Regions from separate parts of the Nocardiopsis sp. NPDC101807 genome, predicted to be linked through region 2. Evidence: predicted binding sites of a transcription regulator. Region 2 holds the regulator's gene; the other holds the start of a gene.
The links. The regulator HrcA, encoded in region 2, represses chaperone genes, less so after heat shock. The targets are predictions, from matches to a motif close to TTGGCACTCTCNNNNNGAGAGTGCCAA.
Positions count from the first base shown of each region.

Region 1 (3,649 bases), on a different contig from region 2:
CCCGGGCGGACGGCCGCCGGCGAGGGGTCCCCGGCGGGGATGTCGCCGACCACCGGCAGGCGGACCGGGGCGTCGGCCGTGGCCGACTCCAGGTCCGCGGCGCACACGGCGTACCCGTCCATGGCCGAGTTGTCGAAGCCCGGCAGCGACACCGGCGAGGTGACGGTCTCGGCGAGCACCGAGCCGTGCGCCCGGAGCAGGTCCAGCTCGGTGGGCTGCGGGTCGGCGATCAGTGCCAGGACGTCGGCGACGTGCTGTTCGACGCTCTTCACGGGGGTTCCTCCGTTGTCGCGGTTCCTGGGGCGGAGCGTCTCCCCTCCCTCAGGAGTTGAGGCGCGTCCCATTGTCACCACGTCCGGCCCCGCGTGCGCGGCTTCCCGGCGCGGCCGGGCCGTGCCGGACCCGCGGGCGGGCGCCCCCGGGGCGGGTCAGGGGCGTCCGGCGTCCTGACGCTCGACGAAGTCGCGCAGCCACGGCAGGAGCTCGTCCGCGAGGTCGGGCCGGCGGCAGGCGAAGTCCACCACCGTGCGGATGTAGTCGGCCTTGTTGCCCGTGTCGTAGCGGCGGCCGCGGAACAGGACGCCGTGCACGGTCCCGCCGTCCTCGGGCTTGCGCCGGGCGAGCTCGCGCAGGGCGTCGGTGAGCTGGATCTCCCCGCCGCGGCCGGGCGGTGTCTCGTGCAGGACGGGGAAGACCGCCGGATCGCAGACGTAGCGGCCGATGATCGCCCAGCGGCTCGGGGCGTGCTCCGGCGCGGGCTTCTCGACCAGGTCGGTGACGGCGACGACGTCCTCCTCGTCGGTGGGCTCGATGCCCGCGCACCCGTACAGGGAGACCTGCTCGGGCTCCACCTCCATGAGGGCGACGACGCTGCCCCCGCGCCTCTCCCGCACCTCGATCATGCGGCGCAGCAGGTCGGCGGACTCGATGAGGTCGTCACCGAGCAGCACGGCGAACGGGTTGTCGCCCACGTGCGCCTCCGCGCACAGGACCGCGTGGCCGAGCCCCCTGGGCTCCCCCTGGCGGACGTAGTGGACCTGGGCAAGGTCGCTGGACTCGCGCACCGAGCGCAGCCGGGCGTCGTCGCCCTTGGCCTCCAGGGCCTCCTCCAGCTCGTAGGCCCTGTCGAAGTGGTCCTCGATGGAGCGCTTGCTGCGCCCCGTGATCATCAGGACGTCCTTGAGGTCGGCGGCGACCGCCTCCTCCACGACGTACTGGATCGCGGGCTTGTCCACGATCGGCAGCATCTCCTTGGGCGTGGCCTTGGTCGCGGGGAGGAACCGCGTGCCCAGGCCGGCCGCGGGCACGACCGCCTTGGTGACGGGCGCGGATGCGGAGGGTCGCTTCTGCTCGGTGGCGTCGTTCATGTCGGCACTTTAGGACAGTCCCCGGCCGTCTCGGCGCCCCGACGCCCGGCCGGGCGCAAGAAGTCCCCGCCCTTTCGGACGGCGGAGCGCAAACCGCCACCCGGCGTTCACCGCCCGGGGGCAGGCCCCGCCGGACCTGCCCGGACCGTCCCGGCGGGAGCGGCCCCCTCGCCGCTCGGGCCGTCCCGCTGCCACACTGGCCCCATGAGCGGGAGCAGCGGTGACGGCGATCCGTCGGGGAAGGCCCGGCTGCGCGGGGAGGTCCTCGCCCGGCGGCGGGCCCGGGGCGCGGAGGAGCGCGCGCGGGTCGGATCGGCGGTCCGGGACGCCCTGATGGGCGTCCCGTGGCTCGCCATGGGCGGGACGGTCGCGTGCTACTACTCCGTCGGAGGGGAGCCCGACACCCGCAAGCTGGTGACGGCCCTGTGGAAGCGCGGCACGTACGTGCTGCTGCCCGTGTTCCTGCCCGGCGGCGACCTGGACTGGGCGGCCTTCGACGGGCCCGGGGGCGTGGCCCCGGCCGGACACGGCCTGGTGGAGCCCACCGGGCACCGCTACGGCCCCGGGGCGCTCGCCCGGGCGGACGCCGTGGTCTGCCCCGCCCTCGCCGTGGACCGGAGCGGGAACCGGCTCGGCCGGGGCGCCGGCTGCTACGACCGCGCACTCGCGCGCAAGGGACCGCACACCCCGGCGATCGCCCTGGTGCACGACGACGAACTCGTGGACTCCCTGCCGGCCGAGCCGCACGACCGGTCGGTGGACGCCGTCCTCACGCCCGGTGGCGGCCTGCGCGTGTTCGCGGGCGGGGTGTGGCCCGGGGGACACGACACCGTGTGACGCGGGGCCTCGGTGCGGGCGGCGGCCCGCGGACGCGCGTACGGGGGCGGTCCCGTCCGGGGACGGCCCGAGGACGTACGGCGGCCCGCGGACGCGCGTGCGGGGTCCCGGGTCCTCCGGCCCCGCCGGGGCCCGCCCGGCCCGTGACGGCGGGGGGATTATCCCGCCCGGACCGGGCGTTGTCCCTGGCGGTCGCGCCCCGGCGACGCCACCGTTCCGGCGCCTGGGCGGCCGCCCCGCGCGCTCGGCGCGAGGTGCTGTCGCGGCTCCGGTCGGCGAGCGCGTACTATTTAGCAGTCAACGGGCGAGAGTGCCAGCAAGGAGGACCCGGAACAGTGCCTACGTACCAGTACGCGTGCACCGAGTGCGGCGCCCAGATGGAGGTCGTGCAGAGCTTCAGCGACGACGCGCTGACCGTCTGCCCCGAGTGCGAGGGACGCCTGCGCAAGGTGTACTCCGCCGTGGGGATCGTCTTCAAGGGCTCCGGCTTCTACCGCACCGACAGCGGCAAGACCTCCAACAGCTCCGTCCTGACCGGCTCCAACGCCGGTTCCGGCGACGGCAAGGACTCCGGATCCTCCGACTCCGGCTCCTCCGGCTCCGGCGCCGCCTCCTCCGGCACGGACGCCAAGGGCTCCTCCGGCGACTCGGGCGCCAAAACGAGCGCCGGCACGAGCACGACCAGCAGCACCGCCGCCGCGGCGGGATAGCCGCAGGGCCGTTGACCGACGCAGCGCCGCCGAGCACTCGGCGGCGCTCGGCACGTCCGGCCTGTGGACAACGGCCGCACGGCCCCGCCGCGGCCTAGCGTTGGAACATGACCAGCGCACCACCCCCCTACCGGCACCGCCGGGCGCTCACCCGCCTGCTGGACCGGCACCGGCGCGTCGTCGCCGCCCTCCTCGCGGCCGCCGCGCTCCTCAGCGCCGTGCTGGCGGTACGCCCTCCCCCGGAGCCGGCAGGCCTCGTCCTCGTCGCCGCCAGGGACCTCGACGCCACGTCGCCGCTCGCCGCGGACGACCTCTCCCCGCGCCCCCTGCCCTCCGACGCGGTGCCGGACGGCGCGCTCCCCGCCGACACGGAGGCGGCCGGCCTCTCCCTCACGTCCCCGGTGCGCCGGGGCGAGGTGATCACCGACGCCCGCCTCTCCGACCCTCCCGCGGGCCCGTACGGGCCCGGCCTGGTGGCCGTCCCCGTACGGGTCTCCGATCCCGGGGCGGTCGGCCTCCTCTCCCCCGGCAGCCGGGTGGACGTCCTCGCCGCGGGGAGCCCCGACGAGTTCGCCCCGGTGCGCGCGGGGCCCGCCGTGGAGGTGGTCAGCGACCGCCCCGTCCTCGCCCTCCCGGCCGAGTCCGACCGGGGCGGCGGGGGAGGCGCGCTGATCCTCATCGCCGCGACGCCCGCGGAGGCGCGGAGCCTGGCGGGGCACGCCACGGCCTCGCGGC
Region 1 covers NZ_JBIWMK010000004.1:26,496-30,144, reverse strand. Annotated here, with positions in the region: gene glp (gephyrin-like molybdotransferase Glp) at 1-272, opposite strand, end outside; gene galU (UTP--glucose-1-phosphate uridylyltransferase GalU) at 429-1,367, opposite strand; gene ACIRPH_RS13105 (5-formyltetrahydrofolate cyclo-ligase) at 1,572-2,204, shown strand; gene ACIRPH_RS13100 (FmdB family zinc ribbon protein) at 2,540-2,914, shown strand; gene ACIRPH_RS13095 (SAF domain-containing protein) at 3,022-3,649, shown strand, end outside.
Region 1: ACIRPH_RS13100 (FmdB family zinc ribbon protein) is a predicted target of HrcA. The motif match lies at 2,495-2,521, and genes of this name have one in related genera.

Region 2 (3,649 bases):
CGTCGAGCTTGGCCGGGGTCTCCACGTCGACGCGGATGCGCAGGTCGCCCCTGCCTCCCCCGTCCAGGTGCGTGACGCCCTTGTTGGACAGGGTGATGACGTGGCCGGAATTGGTGCCCGGCCGCAGATCGATGTTCTCGGTCCCGTCCAGGGTGTCGAAGGCGAAGGACGCGCCCAGCGCGGCGGCCGTCATGGGGACGGTCACCGTGCAGTGCAGGTCGTCGCCGCGCCGCTCGAAGGTCGGGTGGGGACGCTGGATGATCTCCAGGATGATGTCGCCGCGCGGGCCGCCGTTGGGGCCGACCTCGCCCTCTCCGGCGAGCTGGATGCGGGTGCCGTCGTCGACGCCGGCCGGGATCTTGACGGTACGGGTGACCTTCTCGCGCACCCGGCCCTCCCCCGCGCAGTCGCCGCAGGGGTTGGTGATGACCGAGCCCTGGCCCGAGCACTGCGGGCAGGGGCGGGAGGTCATGACCTGGCCCAGGAAGGACCGCGTCACCTGGGAGACCTCGCCCTGGCCGTGGCACATCTCGCACGTGGTGCGGTGCGAACCGGCCGCGGTCCCCTCGCCCTGGCACGTCTCACACAGGATCGCGGTGGGGAAGGTGATCTCCTTGCTGACCCCGAACGCGGTCTCCACCAGGTCCAGTTCGACCCGGATCTTGATGCTGCGCCCGCGCCGGACCCGCTCCCGGGGGCCGCGCCCGCCGGGCTGGCCGCCGCCGAAGAAGGCGTTCATGATGTCGTCGAAGGCGAACCCGCCCCCGCCGCCGAAGCCTCCCGCGCCGCCACCGCCGGGAGCGTAGGGGTCCTGGCCCATGTCGAACATCCGGCGCTTGTTCTCGTCGGAGAGGACCTCGTAGGCCTGGGTCACCTCCTTGAAGCGCTCCTGGGTCGCGGGGTCGGGGTTGATGTCCGGATGGAGCTCGCGCGCGAGCCTCCGGTACGCCTTCTTGATCTCGTCCTTGGACGCGTCGCGACGCACCCCGAGAACCTGGTAATAGTCTCTGGCCACTGAGTTACTGTCCTGCCAAAATCTGTCCGACATACCGAGCCACGGCGCGTACCGCTCCCATTGTTCCCGGATAGTCCATCCGGGTGGGCCCCACGACACCGATCTTGGCGAGCGACTGGTTTCCCACACCGTAGTCGGCCGAGACGATGGAGGTGGACCGGAGACCCTCGTGGAAGTTCTCCGCGCCGATGCGCACCGTGAGCATTGACGGGTCCTTCGCCTCACCTAGCAAACGGATGAGGACCATGTTCTCTTCCAGCGCCTCCAGGACGTCCCGCAGGCTGGCGGCGAAGTCCACGGCGGCGAGGTTGGCCGTCCCCGCGAGGACGATCTTCTCCTCGTGCCGTTCGACGAGGCTCTCCAGCAGGACGGAGAGGACGGCCACCGCCATCTGGCGGTGTTCGGGCGGGACCTGCGCGGGCAGGTCCTCCACCGCGTCGGGCACCTCTCCGAGGTGGAGACCGGAGATGGCGCGGTTGAGCATGGAGCGCAGGTCGTTGACCGCGGTCCCGTTGACCTCGCCGAGGCCGTCGATGACGCGCTGCTCGACCCTGCCCGTATCGGTGATCACGACCATCATGACCCGCTGGCCCCCCAGGGGGACCAGCTCGACGTGCTGGACCGAGGAACGGGTCAGCGACGGGTACTGCACGATCGCGACCTGGCGGGTGAGCTGGGCGAGGAGCCGCACGGTCCGCGCGACGATCTCGTCCAGGTCCACCGCTCCGGCGAGGAAGGACTCGATGGCGCGGCGCTCCGGCGCCGACAGGGGCTTGACGGAGGAGAGCCGGTCGACGAAGAGCCGGTATCCCTTGTCCGTGGGCACGCGTCCCGCGCTGGTGTGGGGCTGGGCGATGTACCCGTCCTCCTCCAGCGCGACCATGTCGTTGCGGATGGTCGCGGGGGAGACCCCGAGCCTGTGCCGGTCGGCCAGCGCCCTGGAGCCGACGGGCTCGTTCGTGTTGACGAAGTCCTCCACGACCGCTCGCAGGACAGCGAGCTTGCGCTCGTCCAGCAACTCGCCACCTCCTGGCACTCCGGGGTCCTCAGTGCTAATTCTATGCCCGGCCGCAAACCCGGACGGGTACCCGTCGGCAGTAACACCGGCGGAGGCGCCGGATCTTCCCTCCGGCGCGGCGACGTGCGCCACGGCGCGGACGAACCGACACCCTCCCCCAGTAGACTGCACGACCGTGGCTACCAAGGGAACCGGCCGCTACGGCCGCGACGTACTCGCAGGAGACTGGCGGCTGCCCCGCAAGGGGGCCGTGCGCGAGGTCGCCCTGAGTCGGGACCTGGTCGTGGAGGACGCCGACGAGGCCTTCTGCGGAGCGGTCGTGACGTGGGACAGGTCCACCGTGACCCTGGAGGACCGTGCGGGGCGCCGCAGGGTGTTCGACCTCGGCCCGGCCGCCTTCCTGCTCGACGGGAGACCCGTGACCCTGGTGCGCCCCGCGCCCGCGCCGCGGGGTCCCCTGCGGAGCGCGTCCGGCTCGGTGGCGGTGCCCGGGGCCGCCGCGCGCACGGCGCGCGGGAGCAGGATCTACGTGGAGGGCGCGCACGACGCCGAGCTCGTGGAGAAGGTCTGGGGCCACGACCTCCGCATCGAGGGGATCGCCGTCGAGTTCCTGGAGGGCGTCGACGACCTGCCCTCGATCGTGGCCGACTTCTCCCCCGGCCCGGGCCGCCGCCTGGGGGTCCTCGTCGACCACCTGGTCCCCGGGTCCAAGGAGAGCCGGATCGCCGAGCGGGTGCGCGGGGAGCACGTGCTGGTCACCGGCCACCCCTACGTCGACGTCTGGCAGGCGGTGCGGCCGGGCGCCGTGGGGATCGGGGCCTGGCCCGAGGTTCCGCGCGGGCGGCCCTGGAAGGAGGGTGTCGTCGAGGCCCTCGGGTGGCGGTCGGAGACCGGTGAGGCGTGGCGCAGGATCCTCGGATCGGTCCGTACCTACGCTGATCTGGAGCCCTCGCTGCTCGGACGCGTGGAGGAGCTCATCGACTTCGTCACGGGGCCCCACCCGGACGAGCCCCGGGACCCGTCGCCAGGCAGGGGCGCCCGCCCGTGACCGGGCCGTTTTCGCGTCGGCACGGCCCCAGGACCTAGGATTCTGCCCAGGGCGCGGTCCGGACACCCGGTGTCCGGCGCCCCGGTCGCCCGCCTCCGGCCCTGCGCGGTCGTCGGTACGCAGCCAGAGTACGAGAACCGCCACTCATCAGCGGAGCTGAGGAAGAGCATGAGCGAGACCCCGACGAACCCCCCGTTCCCGGAGGACCCCGACCAGGACCGGCAGCCCGGGCAGCCGGACGGCGGACAGCAGGAGTACGGCCACGGACAGCCGACCGGCGGACAGTCCCCGTACGCCCCGCAGCCCGACCAGGCACAGCCCCCGTACGGACAGCCCTCCGGCGAACAGCCCGCGTACGGACAGCAGCCCCAGCCCGGGTACGGACAGCCGACCGGCGGACAGTCCCCCTACGCCCCGCAGCCCGACCAGGCACAGCCCCCGTACGGACAGCCCTCCGGCGAACAGCCCGCGTACGGACAGCAGCCCCAGCAGCCCTACGGCGGGCCCCAGGCGCAGCCCGATTTCGCGCCTCCCGGCGGCGGGCCCCAGGCCCACGGGTACCAGCCCC
Region 2 covers NZ_JBIWMK010000001.1:936,739-940,387, forward strand. Annotated here, with positions in the region: gene dnaJ (molecular chaperone DnaJ) at 1-1,015, opposite strand, end outside; gene hrcA (heat-inducible transcriptional repressor HrcA) at 1,020-2,033, opposite strand; gene ACIRPH_RS04090 (DUF3097 domain-containing protein) at 2,209-3,081, shown strand; gene ACIRPH_RS04095 (DUF4870 domain-containing protein) at 3,250-3,649, shown strand, end outside.